One region of the Phytobacter cepae genome, then DNA from elsewhere that is predicted to be linked to it. Evidence: predicted binding sites of a transcription regulator. Region 1 holds the regulator's gene; each other region holds the start of a gene.
The links. Region 1 encodes CRP, which controls carbon source genes, mostly activating them, when cyclic AMP is high. Its sites were predicted from a motif close to ATGTGANNNNNNTCACAT; they were not measured.
Positions count from the first base shown of each region.

Region 2: a site for CRP is predicted at 2,364-2,381, ahead of cdd (cytidine deaminase). Genes of this name have one in related genera too.
Region 3: a site for CRP is predicted at 3,010-3,027, ahead of ACUY4Q_RS12090 (PhzF family phenazine biosynthesis protein). Genes of this name have one in related genera too.

Region 1 covers NZ_CM135107.1:458,404-463,842, forward strand. The annotation lists gene argD (bifunctional acetylornithine/succinyldiaminopimelate transaminase) at 1-760, shown strand, start outside; gene ACUY4Q_RS02100 (YccS/YhfK family putative transporter) at 757-2,835, opposite strand; gene crp (cAMP-activated global transcriptional regulator CRP) at 2,885-3,517, opposite strand; gene ACUY4Q_RS02110 (OsmC family protein) at 3,825-4,229, shown strand; gene ACUY4Q_RS02115 (phosphoribulokinase) at 4,299-5,168, opposite strand; gene ACUY4Q_RS02120 (YheU family protein) at 5,210-5,428, opposite strand; gene ACUY4Q_RS02125 (hydrolase) at 5,430-5,439, opposite strand, start outside.
Region 2 covers NZ_CM135107.1:1,775,431-1,780,869, forward strand. The annotation lists gene ACUY4Q_RS08210 (hypothetical protein) at 135-560, shown strand; gene sanA (outer membrane permeability protein SanA) at 578-1,294, opposite strand; gene cdd (cytidine deaminase) at 1,421-2,305, opposite strand; gene ACUY4Q_RS08225 (CidB/LrgB family autolysis modulator) at 2,435-3,130, opposite strand; gene ACUY4Q_RS08230 (CidA/LrgA family protein) at 3,130-3,525, opposite strand; gene ACUY4Q_RS08235 (LysR family transcriptional regulator) at 3,649-4,560, opposite strand; gene ACUY4Q_RS08240 (GNAT family N-acetyltransferase) at 4,657-5,205, shown strand; gene ACUY4Q_RS08245 (metal ABC transporter substrate-binding protein) at 5,401-5,439, shown strand, end outside.
Region 3 covers NZ_CM135107.1:2,608,236-2,613,674, reverse strand. The annotation lists gene marA (MDR efflux pump AcrAB transcriptional activator MarA) at 1-250, opposite strand, end outside; gene marR (multiple antibiotic resistance transcriptional regulator MarR) at 268-702, opposite strand; gene ACUY4Q_RS12100 (MarC family NAAT transporter) at 941-1,615, shown strand; gene ACUY4Q_RS12095 (sugar transporter) at 1,733-2,935, opposite strand; gene ACUY4Q_RS12090 (PhzF family phenazine biosynthesis protein) at 3,108-3,902, shown strand; gene ACUY4Q_RS12085 (hypothetical protein) at 4,378-4,563, opposite strand; gene ACUY4Q_RS12080 (SDR family NAD(P)-dependent oxidoreductase) at 4,616-5,293, opposite strand; gene ACUY4Q_RS12075 (NanQ anomerase/TabA/YiaL family protein) at 5,296-5,439, opposite strand, start outside.

The sequences.
Region 1 (5,439 bases):
ACCCAAGTACTCGGATGGCTTTGGTCCGAAACCTGCTGATATCATCCACGTGCCGTTTAACGATCTTCATGCGGTCAAAGCGGTGATGGACGACCATACCTGTGCCGTCGTTGTGGAACCTATCCAGGGGGAAGGTGGCGTTACTGCGGCTACGCCTGAATTCCTACAGGGCCTGCGCGACTTATGTGACGAACACAATGCGCTGTTAGTCTTTGATGAGGTGCAGTGCGGCATGGGCCGCAGCGGCGAGCTGTTTGCGTACATGCATTTTGGTGTGACGCCCGATATTCTCACCAGCGCAAAAGCCCTTGGCGGTGGTTTCCCCGTCAGCGCCATGCTGACGACGCAGGAGATTGCCAGCGCCTTCCATCCGGGCTCCCACGGTTCCACCTATGGTGGCAACCCGCTGGCCTGCGCTGTAGCCGGTACCGCGTTCGACATCATCAACACGCCCGAGGTGTTAAACGGGGTGAATGAGAAGCGCGAGCTTTTTGTGAAGCATCTGCAGAAGATCAACGAGCAGTACGGGATTTTCAGCGATATTCGCGGCATGGGCCTGCTGATTGGCGCTGAGCTGACACCGCAATTCAAGGGTCGTGCACGTGATTTCCTGCTGGCGGCAGCCGATGCAGGCGTGATGGTTTTGAATGCAGGGCCAGACGTGATGCGTTTTGCGCCTGCGCTTATCGTTGAAGAGAGCGATATCGAAGAAGGAATGCGCCGCTTTGCCGGGGCGGTGGCGCAGGTGGTGAACGGCTAACGTCGTAGCCGCCGCGTTAACCAGATGCCGTGATGCGGGCGCTGACGCCATGCCACCGATGAAATGGTGTGCATGGTGCTCAGATGCCCCAGAATACGTTGCAGATGCTGTTCCAGGGTGCTCATTGGGCCGTGGGTCATTGTCTCCGGCGCCTCCAGGATATTCACATCCCCCGACTCTCCCGGCCCGTCATACTCCAGCCGCTGCTGACAGCGTTGCAGGGCAATTTCACAAGACTGTAAATAGCGTTGCGCCAAATCCGGGGTGAGCATAGTGTGCTCGCGGGCCAGCGTGGTCATTGCGTTAATGTGCTCAACGATAAACTGACTGTGGGTAACCCACAATTTCATGTCTGACAGATAGCGTGTATCGAAGCCGGGCTCCTGCATCGCCTGATTAAGCGAGTTGAATAGCGCATTGTGTGCCTGGTTCACACGCATGCGCTGGTATGCGAGCGGAGTGGCCTGCGGGTCGTTGCTGAGAATAAGTTGGATGGCATCCTGATAGGTTTCCAGCGCATCATGAGCATTACGGCGCAATAGACCACTTTGCCACTGCGGCCAGAGCCAGACGACGCCGCCGAAGGCAATCAGGCAGCCGATCAGCGTGTCGATAAGCCGGGCCACGATGAATTGATCGCCATTCAGCGTCAGCAGCTGGAGCGTATATACCGCCGTCAGGGTAAAGCCCACCATGGCCCAACCGTAGCTTTTGCGAATGATAAGGTAACTGACCAGCGTGACAATCAGCATAGTGGCCAGCGTGTAGCCTTCCGGCACGTGGTAGTGCAGCGTGGCGCCGGCGATAATAAGCCCCGCCATGGTCCCCGCCGCCCGGTGCAGAATGCGTACCCGCGTTGCTCCGTAGCCGTTCTGGGTGACAAACATCACCGTCATCATTATCCAGTAGGGTTTCGGCAGATGTAGCGCGCTGCCCATCAGGCTGGCAATACTCAGCATGACGCTTACCCGCGCGGCGTTTCTTAACGCAGCGGATTTAAACGAGAGATAGCTTTTGAGTGCCGGAATCAGCGGCAATCGTCGCTGCTTTTCGGCCATAAGATCGCGAATATAGAGCGGACGTTGGGTGCGCAGCACGCGGGCAATCTGGCTGAAGTGCCAGGCGCAGAACTGGCCTACCGGGTTGTCCGGATGCTGACGGGCGATTTTCTCCAGCGCGCTGATCTGCTTGTCCATATTGAAGCGCTGTGGATAGCGATGATAGAGGATGTCATCCGCAATGACCCGGAGCCGCGCCGCCACGGTTTGCGCGTTCCAGCGAATGACCTCTTCGGCATGGCTACGCTCTACCAGTTCCTGCACCTCCTGCGGCTGATGCAGGCTGACGGAGATATGCTCCTGTAGGTCCAGCGCCACCTGAAAAACCCGCCTTAATCTTTTGTAATCACTGTTCTGATTAGCCGCCAGCATATGCAGTTGCTGGTAACACTGGCTAATCATGTCCACTGCTTTTTGCTGACGTGCCAGCAGTGGGGGGAGGGCTTTTTCCGGGTCCGCATGCTGAGTCAGCAGGCTGTATTTGGCCTCGCAATAATCAGCGAGCTGACGATACAGCAGGCTTAATGACTCGCGCAGCGGCTGCTCTCGCCACAGCCAGAACCAAAAGGCGTTGAAGGCGCCATACCATAGCGTGCCAAGACTGTAGATCAGCAGCGGCTCCCAGACCGGCATATTTCCCGCAAGACTCAGCGTGAAGATGGCGGCAATCAGCGAGGCGGGAAGCAACCTGCCGTGCAGCGCACTGATTTCCGCCGTGACGCCCAGCGTCAGCGCCAGCAGGGTAAGAATGAGCGGCAGAGGAACGTTTTCGAAAAGCAGGAATTGCACCGCGAGGCTGCTGCCAGCAAAGAGCGAACCGCCAATGATCACGCGCTTGAAGAAGCGTTTATGCAGTGTGTCGAGACCAGCTATGTTGCAACAAGCGGGAACTAACGAGAAGAGCAGACCTAAATCCAGTCGACCGGCAATCAGGCCAACGGTCACAGGCAGGCATAACACCAGCGTTTGTCGCAGTGCATAGTTGATTTCGGGGTGGTAAATCAGCCTGCGCCACATGAGGCAAACAAAAACGGCGCACTGCCAGAAGCAATGCGCCGCTCAGAGATTAACGTGTTCCGTACACGACAATAGTTTTACCGTGAGCGGAGATCAGGTTCTGATCTTCCAGCATCTTCAGGATGCGGCCAACGGTTTCACGAGAACAGCCCACGATCTGACCAATTTCCTGACGGGTTATTTTAATTTGCATACCGTCCGGGTGGGTCATTGCGTCGGGTTGTTTCGCCAGATTCAGTAACGTCTGAGCAATACGGCCTGTCACATCGAGGAAGGCGAGGTTGCCGACTTTTTCCGAGGTGACCTGCAGGCGGCGTGCCATCTGCGAGGACAAGCGCATCAGAATATCCGGGTTTACCTGGATCAACTGACGGAATTTTTTGTAGGAAATTTCGGCCACTTCACAAGCGGTCTTGGCGCGTACCCAGGCACTGCGCTCCTGACCTTCTTCGAACAGACCCAGTTCACCAATAAAATCGCCCTGGTTAAGGTAAGAGAGGATCATCTCTTTCCCTTCTTCATCCTTGATGAGCACAGCCACTGAGCCTTTTACGATGTAGTACAACGTTTCCGCTTTTTCACCCTGGTGAATCAGCGTGCTCTTCGACGGGTACTTATGAATATGGCAATGAGACAAGAACCATTCGAGAGTCGGGTCTGTTTGCGGTTTGCCAAGCACCATGCGCGGTTATCCTCTGTTATAAGCTGGCTCCAGTCTCAGGATCTGCGCCCTGTGACTGGGGTTGCAATCTGTCTTCCCGATACCTGGGAAGTGCGCCGTCAGACATGTCTGCGGGCTCTAAGATGTGATGTCCTCTGCGTACATGCATTACATCAATGTATCACTGTAGCATTCAGACTGTTTTAGCATAGGTTTTGCCGCCTGTCTCCTGGTGTCTCGCTTCAGCTTGACGCAGGTCGCCTTCCATTGCGAGTTTTCTTATGTGCGCGTAATCTGTAGAGAAAGTGACATTGCCGGAGTGAATAAAATGCATGCTCGTGTGAAATGGGTCGAAGGTTTAACGTTCCTTGGTGAATCTGCCTCCGGGCACCAGATTCTGATGGACGGTAATTCGGGCGATAAAGCGCCAAGCCCGATGGAAATGGTGCTGATGGCCGCAGGCGGGTGCAGCGCGATTGATGTTGTCTCTATATTGCAGAAAGGCCGTCATGACGTGACGGATTGCGAAGTAAAGCTCACTTCTGAGCGCCGGGAAGAGGCGCCGCGCCTGTTCACCCACATCAATCTGCACTTTATCGTGACGGGTAAGGCACTGAAGGAGGCGGCCGTATCCCGTGCGGTGGATCTCTCTGCCGAGAAGTATTGCTCAGTCGCGTTGATGCTGGAGAAAGCGGCGAATATCACGCATTCGTTTGAAGTGATCGAAGGCTGACGGGTTTAGGGCATTGTGCGGTCTGATGCCCTCACCCTGACCCTCTCCCACGGGGAGAGGGGACTGATATCACTCAATCTTCTTGCCTTCCATCAACCGTTCAACCAGCGGTGTCATGATGAGCTCCATCGCCAGCCCCATTTTGCCTCCCGGCACCACGATTGTATTCATGTGAGAAATAAAAGAACCCTGCAGCATTGCCAGTAGCCAGGGGTAATCAATCCCTTCAAGATTACGGAAATGAATGACGACAAAGCTTTCATCCAGCGATGGAATGACTTTGGCGGCAAAGGGGTTCGATGTATCCACGGTGGGAACGCGCTGAAAGTTGATGTGCGTGCGGGAAAACTGCGGCGTAATGAAGTTGATGTAATCCTCCATTGAACGTACCACGGAGTCCATCACCGCTTCACGGGAATGACCGCGTTCGCCGGTGTCGCGAACCAGCTTCTGCATCCACTCCAGATTCACAATCGGTACCACGCCGACCAGCAGGTCCACATGGCGCGCCACATCATGCTGCGGCGTCACCACCCCGCCGTGCAGGCCTTCGTAAAACAGCACATCCGTCGGTTCCGGCAGCGGTTGCCAGGGGGTAAAGGTTCCTGGCACCTGATTCCATGGCACCGCTTCGTCGTAGGTATGAAGATATTTTCTCGCCTGGCCGGTGCCGGTATGGCCATAATCGACAAACGTCTGCTCCAGCAGGCTGAAGTCGTTAGCCTCCGGGCCAAAGTAGCTGATGTGGCGACCTGAATCGCGCGCCTTGCGGATAGCCATGTCCATTTCAGGGCGTGTATACCGGTGAAAGCTGTCGCCTTCCACTTCAGCGGCGTGCAAATTCAATTGGGCGAAAATTTTACGAAAGGCAAGGCTGGTGGTGGTGGTTCCCGCACCGCTGGAGCCTGTTACAGCAATAACCGGATGTTTAGCAGACATAGCGACTCCAGACGTTTGCGATGTTTTCGCTTTACGCGTTGTTAATCATGAAATTGAGCACGCGGCATAATGTTGACGCTTTCGTGTAATTCAGACCATACCAGTACGGCTTCGCCGCTTTTGAGTTGGCGTTTAACATCAGCGACTTTTTGTGCAAATGCGCGCTCATGTTCACCATAATCAGTGCCTTCGCGCAAGACAAAGCTTTCAATAAGGTTGTCCAGCGTCTCAGGATCCAGGTCTTGCCAGGGAATAATCATCTTAGTCTTCC
Region 2 (5,439 bases), 1.3 Mb from region 1:
ACGCTTACAGGATTTTACCGTAATGTCCGCGGCGTGTTTCGCAAATATTGTTGTTTCAGCGTAATCTGAATGTCAGGATGACCTTTGCTGATAAGCTGAATAATATCTGTTGTAAAAGTTGTGCAGGAGCGCCTATGAATGTTGTGTTTTTCAAAGTTGACCACCCGCCGCACGAAAAAATCAACCCAGTTCATTTCTATTTAAAATCCGTCAAACTTATCCGTGATAATGATGTTATTGCGGATTTGGGCGATTTGAAGGTAACCTCATTACCCTATTACTCTTTTACCATGGTGCCAACGGGTTTCGGGAAAATAGAGTATACCGTAGAGAACCGATCGCAGTTGCGTATAGAATGCACTGCCGGATACATTAAAACGGGTGAATACCTGGTCGCTACCCCTACGGGGGAATTAATTATGCCCTTCAATGCCTTGACCGGACTTTGGACAGTCAACAAAAGCGAAAAACGGGCTATTGATATTCAAGAATTCGTTAACCGCAAATACTTATTACTCGGCCCGGTCAGAAACATTAACCGTGGCGCGTCGGTTTACTGACCCGCTATTTAGTCGCGTTAGTTGTTTTTCTTTTGCAGATCAAGCAACTGTTCAACCGTCACCGCAGGGTAATCCTGCGCATCATCGGGTATTGCCTGCAAGGAGGGAATAGGTTCCAGCGGCCCTAAAAACCGTGGCTCGCGTTTAAATACATAGAGATCAGCGATAGCACCTAACCGCGCACCAAATTCCCGCACGCGAACACTCCACATATCTTTTGGCGATGGCACGGCATAACACTGGGCCTGAATCCCCATATGCTGGGCGATAAAGAGCGCACGTTCGCAGTGAAAACGTTGACTGATAATAATGAAGTCGTTGGTATCAAATACCCGCCGCGTCCGCACAATCGAATCCAGGGTACGGAAGCCCGCGTAATCAAGCACAATATCGGAAGGGTCAACGCCTGCGGCAATTAAGTCTTTGCGCATGGTGACCGGTTCATTATAACTCTGTTGCGCATTATCGCCGCTGAGCAGGAGGTAATTCACCTTGCCACTGTTATAGGCATTTAATGCACCCTGAATACGGTAGCGGTAATACTGGTTAATGACGCCAGTACGATAGTACTTAGCTGTACCCAGCACCACCCCCACCTGACGCCAGGGCAGGTCCTGCAGATCATCGTAGATGTAGGGCGCGGTTTTCCAACTCATCCAACGATCTAAGCCGAGCGCCGTTAACAGCAGTAAGCCGATAAGGACCAACAGGCTGTAAACAAAACGCTTTAACATGCAGACAAACTCGATGCGGGATTAAATTTCACTCAAGGCTACTTTACCCGTTCGGCAAGCGCAAGAATCCGGTGGTTAATTGCGGGCTTTTTCACCACTGCGGGCAATAAACCCGCAGTGAGGCAATCAGGAAAGCAGTTCACGCTCAACGTTCTGGCAACCCAGTGCCCGCAACGTGGCAACGGTTGCGTCCCACTGGGTCAATGGGGCACTGGCTTTTTCTGCGAGCACGGCACGTTGCATATCCGGGTAATCATAACCACTGAGGCTCATCAAATTCAGCGCACCCTGCAGGGGAGGAAGCGTAGGGTTGAAGGCCGCATTCTCGGCATAGCTGCCGCAGAAAATTTGCCCATCGCGACATTCAATGGCGACACCGGAAGGGGAGTGGGTATAAGGGCTATGACTTTTATTGGCTGCCGTGATAGCCGCTTTGGCCAGTGCATCACCCTGCAGAGCAAAACCATGATTCTGCTCATCCAGCAGCAGGGTTTTGATGTCGAGATCTTTTGGACCAAAGGCATCCGGGAGGTAGTCCCCCAACGTATGCGGTGCCCGGCCAGGAAGATTGATGCGCAGGGTCAGTCCACTGTTCAACTCGTTCATAAACTGACGGCAATGGCCGCACGGGGTGTAGTTGACGGTAACCGAGGCCAGGGCTTTTTCGCCACGGGACCACGCATGGCTGATGGCGCTCTGTTCGGCATGCACGGTTTGTTGCATGGTGGCGCCCAAAAATTCCATGTTGGCACCAAAATACCAGTGACCACTGATGCCACGAGCAATGGCCCCAACGTTGAAGTGGGAGAGTTCGGTCCGTGCGCAGGCCGCGGCAAGCGGCAGTAGTGCAAAAGCCAACGCGTCTTCGTCCATCCCGGTGGCGTTACGCAGTCCAGCAACCTGCTCTGCGCTTAACATCGCAGGAAAATGCGCGTCTGCCAGAATGGGCGCCAGAGCGGCTTGTAAATCATCCGCAAGAGTGGGAAACGCAGTGTGAAAACGTGAATGCATGGCGTTGCCTCATAGCAATGTAATGGGATCGTAGTTTACGGGCCGATTGCGCCTTTATATGTGATCGACATCTCACTGTATATGCAACTTATGAAATTCAAATGAAAAATGCGCGACGCATCGCAAATTTTAGCCCGCTATTGCCAGGATTATGGGGAATAAAAACGGCGCGATAAGTGACGTGATGATTCCGCAAATTACCAATGCCAGCGAACTGAAAGCCCCTTCCTGATAGTCCAGCTCAGAACAGCGTGCGGTTCCCAGCGCGTGGGAGGCCGTTCCCATTGCCAGACCACGGGCAGATTTGGTATGAATTTTCATCACATTCAACAGGGTATGCCCAAACACTGCGCCCAGCACGCCAACAAAAATCACGCACACCGCGCTGATGGCCGGGATGCCGCCAATGCTGCCGCCCACCGCCATAGCAATCGGCGTGGTAACGGATTTTGGCAGGACCGAGGCGGCAATCTCAGGTGTGGCTCCCATCAGCAGGGCGATGACCGAGCCGGTGACCATGGCGACCACGCTGCCGATAAAACAGAGGGTAATGATCGACTTCCAGCGTGCCCGGATCTGGTGTAACTGTTCATAAAGCGGGTAGGCAAGCGCCACGACCGCAGGCTGCAATAGATCATTGAGGATTTTACTGCCCTGAAAGTAGTGATCGTAAGGAATGCCGGTGAGCAGCAGGAAAGGGATAATCACCACCATCGCTATCAGCAAGGGGTTGAGCAGCGCCATCTTAAACCGTGCGGCTAGCTTACGGGCGGCGAAGAAAACCCCCAGCGTCAAAGGTAAGGACCACCAGATATAGGCCATCATTATTTGCTCTCTTTCTTACCAACAATTTTGCGTTCACCGTGCACCAGATGGGTACTCCAGCTCACGACCAGAAATACAATTAAGGTGCTGATGGCACAGGAGACCACAATCGGGCCGAACTGGGCGCGCAGCATATCGTAGTACTGCATAACCCCGACGCCGATAGGTACGAACAACAGTGCCATGTAGCGAATCAGCACGTAACAGCCCGGATTGACCCATTTGGCTGGCAGAATCTGCAGTGCCAACAGGACGAAGAGGATAAGCATGCCAATAATGCTGCCGGGAATGGTGATGGGGAGCAGCGAGGAAAGATAAATGCCTGCATATAAACAGGCGTAAATAAGGGCAAAGGCGCGCAGATACTGCCAGACGATATTCAGTGATTTACTCATGGTGAAAACCCTTGATGAACTGTATTCATCATACAATTAAAGCTTGAAATGTGCTACCGATCACATCATGACTTCTGAGCATACCAAATATTCCTTTCAGGAACGTCAGGCATTACCCCAGGATTAAGCCCCTTCAGCATTGTTGCGGGCACTGACTGCGTTTTCTATATGCCCAATCACTTCATGAATGCCGCGTGTGATGACCCGGTCCTGACGCATGACAAGGCCCAGGGTGCGGTGCAGTGCGGGTGCCAGCGAATGGACAACCAGTCCGCTGCGCTCTTGCGGGCTTTCGACCGCCAGACGCGGCACGATACTGTAACCCAGCCCGGCGCGTACCATCCGTTTGATGGCCTCGATGCTACCGAGCTCCATCACTGGCGTTATCGGTTTGCCGGCGCTTAATAACCAATTATCGATCAACTGACGGGTTCCGCTGCCGGATTCAAACACAATCAGCGGAATGCTCGCGCACAGCGTGGGGGTAAAAACGGAGGCGGTTTCGCTACGCTCAGCGGTGCTGATGATAACGAACTCCTCCGTCATGACGGGCGTGATGTCCAGAAGCCTTCCCGTCGCCGGTAAGGTCACGAGACCGACATCGATTCTGTTCTCCTCCACTGCACGGACAATGTCCTGCGTATTACCGGTACGCACCCCCACGGTCAACTGCGGCCAGGCCTTGCGAAGTGTGAGCAGTACGGCAGGTAACAGATGAATACAGACGGTAGCACCTGTTCCCAGCGTCACGGTGCCGCTGATCTCCTGCTGGTGCAACGCGACGGACTGCACCGCGATGTTGACCGCTTTTTCAATGGCCTCGCAGTGCTCAAGCAGCGTCATTCCGGCGGGCGTAGGGCGGATGCCGCGCCCGGTTCGCTCGATCAAGCGTGCCTGCAGGCTGGCTTCTAACTGGCGGATCTGCAAACTGACCGCAGGTTGTGAAATCCCCAGTACATCAGCCGCTGCGGTAAAACTTCCCCGGCTTACGACCAACCTGTAGGTGGCCAGTTGATCGAGATTGAGGGTGGTCATCCAACGTTTTCCTTATACGGGTAATAAGTGCAGACCTGTACCAGAGCGCAGCGCTTAGGGCTAGCCTTTCAGCAACGACGAGCAGGAGCTGAATCCATGATAATTACTGAAGCTGAAGAACAACATATTCCCGCCATCCACGCAATATACGCCTGGCACGTTGCCAACGGCACTGCCTCTTTCGAAACCGAAGTCCCGGCTATCAGTGACATGCGCGCGCGCTGGCTGAAACTGTGTGAAGCGGGGCTGCCGTGGTTTGTGCTGATCGATGAAGGGGGGGTGAAAGGGTATTGCTACCTGTCGCGCTACCGTACGCGCATGGCCTATCAGTTCACGCTGGAAGATTCTATTTATGTGGATGAGAACTTTCGCCATAGAGGAGCGGGCAAAGCGCTGCTGGCAAAGTCGATAGAGTGGGCAGAGCGGCAGGGTTACCGGCAACTGGTTGCCGTGGTCGGTAACAGCGAAAATGAAGCCTCCCTGGCGCTGCACCAGCGGGCGGGATTTACCCTAACCGGCACGCTAAAAAACGTCGGCTTCAAGCATGGTCGCTGGCTGGATATTGTCATTCTGCAACGCACCCTCGGCGAGGGCGCGCTGACGTTGCCGCAGGACAGCGCCAGCGCGGTGTCGGCCTGCGCGTAAACGATCTGCCTCCTTTTTTTAAAAATTTTTCGCCTGTCAGGAGAACCTGACGGGCTTTTGTTGCTGGTTTTTCCTTCACTCTCTCATTGCGTTATTTAATTAACGATAATCATTTTCATTAAAACATAGCCTATGCTATATAAATTAGCACAGGCTAATTTCGTTCTGATTTTAATCACCTCTGGAGAGACCTGCATGCGGAAGTTCAAGAAAGTAACGGGGATACTGTTTGGC
Region 3 (5,439 bases), 2.1 Mb from region 1:
AGCGCTCCGCAAGATACAGGATCGGTTCATTACTTTCTTTCAATTTTTGTGCGATTTCGGTCAGCTTACGGCTGCGGATGTATTGACCGAGCGAATGGCCGGTTTCTTTTTTAAACATCCGTTGCAGGTGCCATTTCGAATAACCCGAACGTTCTGAGACGCGCTCAAGCGACATCGGAGATTCCAGGTTCTCTTCAATCCAGCCTAAAATGCTATGAATAGTGATGGCGTCAGTATTGCGTCTGGACATCGTCATACCTCGTTGTTTTACGGCAAGACTTTCTTGAGCAAATACTCAAGCGTTGCCACTTCGTCTGCCGATAAGTTTTTTGTTAGTTCCTGGTGCAGGTCTTGCCCTACTAATTGGTGACATTGCTCAATCAACGCCTTGCCCTCGGTGGTTAACTGCACAAGGACGCCGCGCTTATCGTGTGGATTCGGGTGACGTTCAATCCAGCCTTTACAGACGAGCCTGTCCAGCATGCGCGTCAAAGCGCCCAAATCGACCGATAACACTTTTTTTAATTCGACCGGCGTGATGCACACCTGGCAGCGGATAGAGCAAAGCACCTTAAATTGCGTTGCCGTGATATCGAACGGAGACAGGTAGTCATTCAGTAAACGGTCTTTTTTCTGGTTAACCATATGGATCAAGCGACCAAGTGGAATGATTTCGTTAAACAGATCACTTGTGCTTTTCACAATGGTTGCCCCGGCAAGTAGATTAATCACGGTAGATATTATTGCTCAGGCAAGTATAAGTCAACTGAATGAATTAGCTTATGCCACGAATTGCTAAAGCAGCATAAAGGGCGCGCTTTAAGCGCACTATGCGGCTGAATTTCAACAGGAAAAGTATCCCTACGTAAAGCAATGTGAAGGGGCGCGGCGATAACGATATACTTCCCGCTACGATGGACTCTGCCGGAGAATGCAGCAAATGATGGATCTTTTTAAAGCAATTGGACTGGGGCTGGTGGTCTTGCTGCCACTGGCGAACCCGTTAACCACCGTGGCGCTGTTTCTGGGGCTTGCCGGGAACATGAACAGCACCCAACGCAACCAGCAGTCGAAAATGGCGTCGATCTATGTCTTCGCTATTATGATGGTGGCTTACTATGCCGGCCAGGTGGTGATGAACACCTTCGGCATCTCCATCCCCGGCCTGCGGATCGCAGGTGGCCTGATTGTGGCCTTTATCGGTTTTCGCATGCTGTTCCCACCGCAAAAAGCGCATGAAGCGCCTGAAGTGAAAACGAAGTCGGAAGAGCTGGAAGAAGAGCCTACGGCAAATATTGCCTTCGTGCCGCTGGCGATGCCGAGCACGGCAGGGCCCGGAACTATCGCGATGATCATCAGTTCTGCCGCCACGGTTCGCGATGGCAGCACCTTCCCTGAGTGGGTGGTATGGGTCGCGCCACCGCTGATTTTCGCTGCCGTTTCGCTGATTTTATGGGCAAGTTTGCGCAGTTCCGGTGCCATTATGCGTCTGGTGGGCAAGGGGGGGATTGAAGCCATTTCCCGTCTGATGGGCTTTCTGCTGGTCTGCATGGGCGTGCAGTTTATCATTAATGGCGTGCTGGAAATTATCACCCACTTCCCGGCGACACATTGATGGTGAGGAACGCTGGCATGCAGGTGATGAAAGAGGGGGTTTCGGGAAGGTAAGTCAGGCCAGATGAGCTGGCTACGCCGTCATCCCGCAAGTGAGGCAGGATGACGGCGTAACAGATTACATATGATGTGGCTGCTGGTTATCTTCAAGCGACACCGGCCAGCGACGGAAAATAATCACCGACCATACCAGCGCCGCAACGGCGGGAATGGCGCCGGCGTAGCCAATTGCCGACATCGACCACTGCAGGCTAATCTGATTCCCCACCAGCGCACCGGCACCGATGCCGATATTGAAAATCCCCGAGAACAGCGCCATCGCAACGTCGGTGGCATCCGGTGCCAGCGCCAGCACTTTTACCTGCATGCCAAGACCAATAATCATAATGGCCACGCCCCAGAACAGACTCAGCATGATGAGATGTTGTTCGCTGTCTGCGGCAGAGCGCAACAGCAACAGCGAAAGCACCAGCAGGCCGATTGCTCCGCTGATCAGCAATGAAGCATGTTTATTGCCGAGCTTGCCAAACAGAATGCTGCCCACAATGCCCGCACCGCCGAGAATCAGCAACAGCACCGTGGCGAAGTTACCGCTGAAACCGGCGACATCACGCACAAAGGGTTCAATGTAGCTGTAAGCCGTGTAATGCGCGGTCACGACGACAACCGTCAGCAGATAAATACTGAGCAGCGCCGGACGGCGAAAAAGGGCCGGCAGACTGCGCAGGGAACCGGAATGCTCGCTCGGCAGCGAAGGCAGCAGTTTGACGAGGCAGACCAGAGTCACCAGCGCGCCAAATCCGATGGCGAAGAAGGTGGTGCGCCAGCCAAAGTACTGCCCGACAACACGGCCAATCGGGATGCCAAGTACCATTGCCAGGGCGGTGCCGGTAGCAATCAGGCTCAGCGCCTGTGCACGTTTTCCTGCCGGTGCAAGGCGAATGGCCAGCGATGCCGTAATCGACCAGAAAATGGCATGCGCAAAGGCGATGCCAATACGGCTTATGACCAGAATCTCGAAATTCCACGCCAGGAATGAGAGCACATGACTGGCGATAAACAGGACGAAGAGGGCAATCAGCAGCTTGCGTCGCTCAACCTTACTGGTGAGCAGCATAAAGGGCAGCGACATCAAGGCCACGACCCAGGCATAGATGGTCAACATGATCCCCACCTGCGGCGTTTCCATATTGAAACTTTGCGCAATGTCCGACAGCAGCCCCACCGGCACGAATTCGGTGGTATTAAAAATGAACGCAGCAACGGCAAGCGTAACGACTCGCAGCCACGCGACTTTTCGTGAAACTATTTGTGTTGTCATAGTGTTTTGGGATTCGTAGCAGGAGAAGGAGTTGCGATGATCTTAAATCCATTTCTGCTCAAAATACAAACTTTTTGTGACGAAGATCTCAATTTCTATCGGATATGAACAATGACGTATGAATGTGATAAAACTAGGGAGGAAAAACAAAAGGAAAACAAAAGGAAACGCTATGCACACAATCGACTTTTACATGGTAGATGCTTTTAGTGACCGCACCTTTGGCGGTAACGCCGCCGCCGTCTGCCCGCTGACCGAATGGCTGTCTGACGCGCAACTGCTTAAGATGGCACAACAGCATAACCAATCTGAGACAGCGTTTTTTGTCCGCAATGACACTGGCTACGAACTGCGTTGGTTTACCACGCAATATGAAATCAACCTGTGCGGCCACGCCACGCTCGCCGCCGCGCATGTGATATTTGAATATCTCGACTTCCCGGATACCCAGATTCACTTCGATACCCGTTTTGTGGGCTCTCTCACCGTCACCCGTAACGGCGACTGGCTGACCCTCGATTTTCCGGCCTGGCAGACCGAAACGGTGGATGCACCGCCAGCATTGCTTTTCGAGACCCTGGGCATCAGTAGCGCCAAAGAGGTACGCGAGGCGCGTGATTACCTCGTCGTGCTGGAAAACCAGCAGCAGGTGGAGGCCATCACGCCAGACATTGCGGGCATGATCCCATTGGGTAAGATGGTCTGTATCACCGCCCCAGGGGACGATGACGATTTCGTCAGCCGTTTCTTCTGCCCGGGCGAGTCAGTGCCGGAAGATCCGGTGACGGGGTCCACGCACAGCATGTTGATTCCTTACTGGGGCGAGAAACTGGGTAAAAATGTGATGCAGGCTCGTCAGGTCTCTGCGCGTGGTGGTGATTTGCGCTGTGAATGGCGTGGCGACAGGGTGCTGATCGGCGGCCAGGCCACGACCTATTTGATGGGTAAGGTGTATCTGCGGGATTGATTTTTGCCGTATGGAGACTGACACTTTATCCGGCCTTCAGATTTTATCCTTCTTCCTGTGAGAGAGGGCCGGGGTAGGCGGCACCGGGGTTTGTTACGTTTACTGCCAGACTGGCTGAACCAGCAAAGGGGCGCGCTTTTCCCCCTCGCCCCACCGGGGAGAGGGCCGGGGTGAGGGGAACAGGCGGCACCGAGGTGTGTTCCGTTCACTTCCAGACCTGCTGAACATACTAAATCTGTCACCCGTGAACGTGCAAAGGGGGCCACCGCGGCCCCCTTTGCAATCCCCGCGGCCCCGCACGGAAACCGGTGCTGCGCACTGCGCTCGCCTCCCGGCCCTCAGCCTGCGGCCGGTTTGACTCGCCGTCCTGGCTCGACAAACCTCTGCCCGCCCTCCCTGGCGGCCAGACCTTGTCTTCCGGCCTCCGGCTCGCCGGTTTCAGCGGGGACACAACACCCTCGCTGTAAGTCCGGAATCAAATGAAAAAAAGAGTAGCTTCAGGATCTCCAACAAACAGCGAAATCGTTTTATCTTCAGCGCAGTTTCTTGCAGCGAGGGTTTTCTGATCCGGCTGAAAATCGATGCGGTGTTGACGGCTGGCCGGGGCCGCCCGCAGAGAGGCGGCGACGAGCCTCCCTTGCACGTAAAGTGAACGGAACATTCCGCTGTTCTGGCATGTTCACCTCAATACTGAGCACCCGCTCTGGTGGCTTTCATTTCAACGATGCCCCCCCACACATCACCAACTCCTGACCGGTGATTGCCGCCGCATCCGCCGACAGCACAAACCCCACCAGTGCCGCCACTTCACGAGGTTCAATCAATCGCCCGATAGGGGGTATGTTGGGTGGGGAACTCGACCGCCCCGGTGCGTTTAACATCGGCGTTTGTGTAGCACCTGGCGCAACCACATTCGCTGTAATGCCCCGAGGGGCAAGTTCCGCCGCCCAACTGCGTACCATGCCAACGAGTGCCGCTTTAGTCGCCACGTACTGAGAGCGATCCGCCGCGCCACGGGAGGTGCGGCTGCCGATAATCACAATGCGGCCGCCATGTGACATCTGCGGGGCAAAATGATTGACCAGGGTTTCAGCGGCCAGCACATGCAGTTGCCAGAGCTGCTGACTGACATCCGCAGTTAACTTACCCAATGGCGCGGCGGCCATCATACCCGCGGCGTGGATCACCGCGTCCGGTACTGGCAGCGTGGTCAGCGTATCAGCCAGAGCGACACTGTCGCTCAAATCCACACACACGCTCTCAAACGCAGGCGCGTCACGCACTACCTTTGAGCGACTGAGCCCCGTCACCCGCCAGCCTTGCTCAAGCAACCTGCTGACAATCGCTTCACCAATCCCCGAACTGGCCCCGGTAACAACCGCATGTGGCATCTCTACACCTCCAGTAACGTGCGTGGGACTTTGAACACTGCTTTACGCACAACTAATGGCTCGACGGCGGCACACAACGCCTGATGTGGCTCGCCTGGTAAAAAAACCGCAAAGTCACCCGCCTGCAACAGGATGTTGACCGGCAG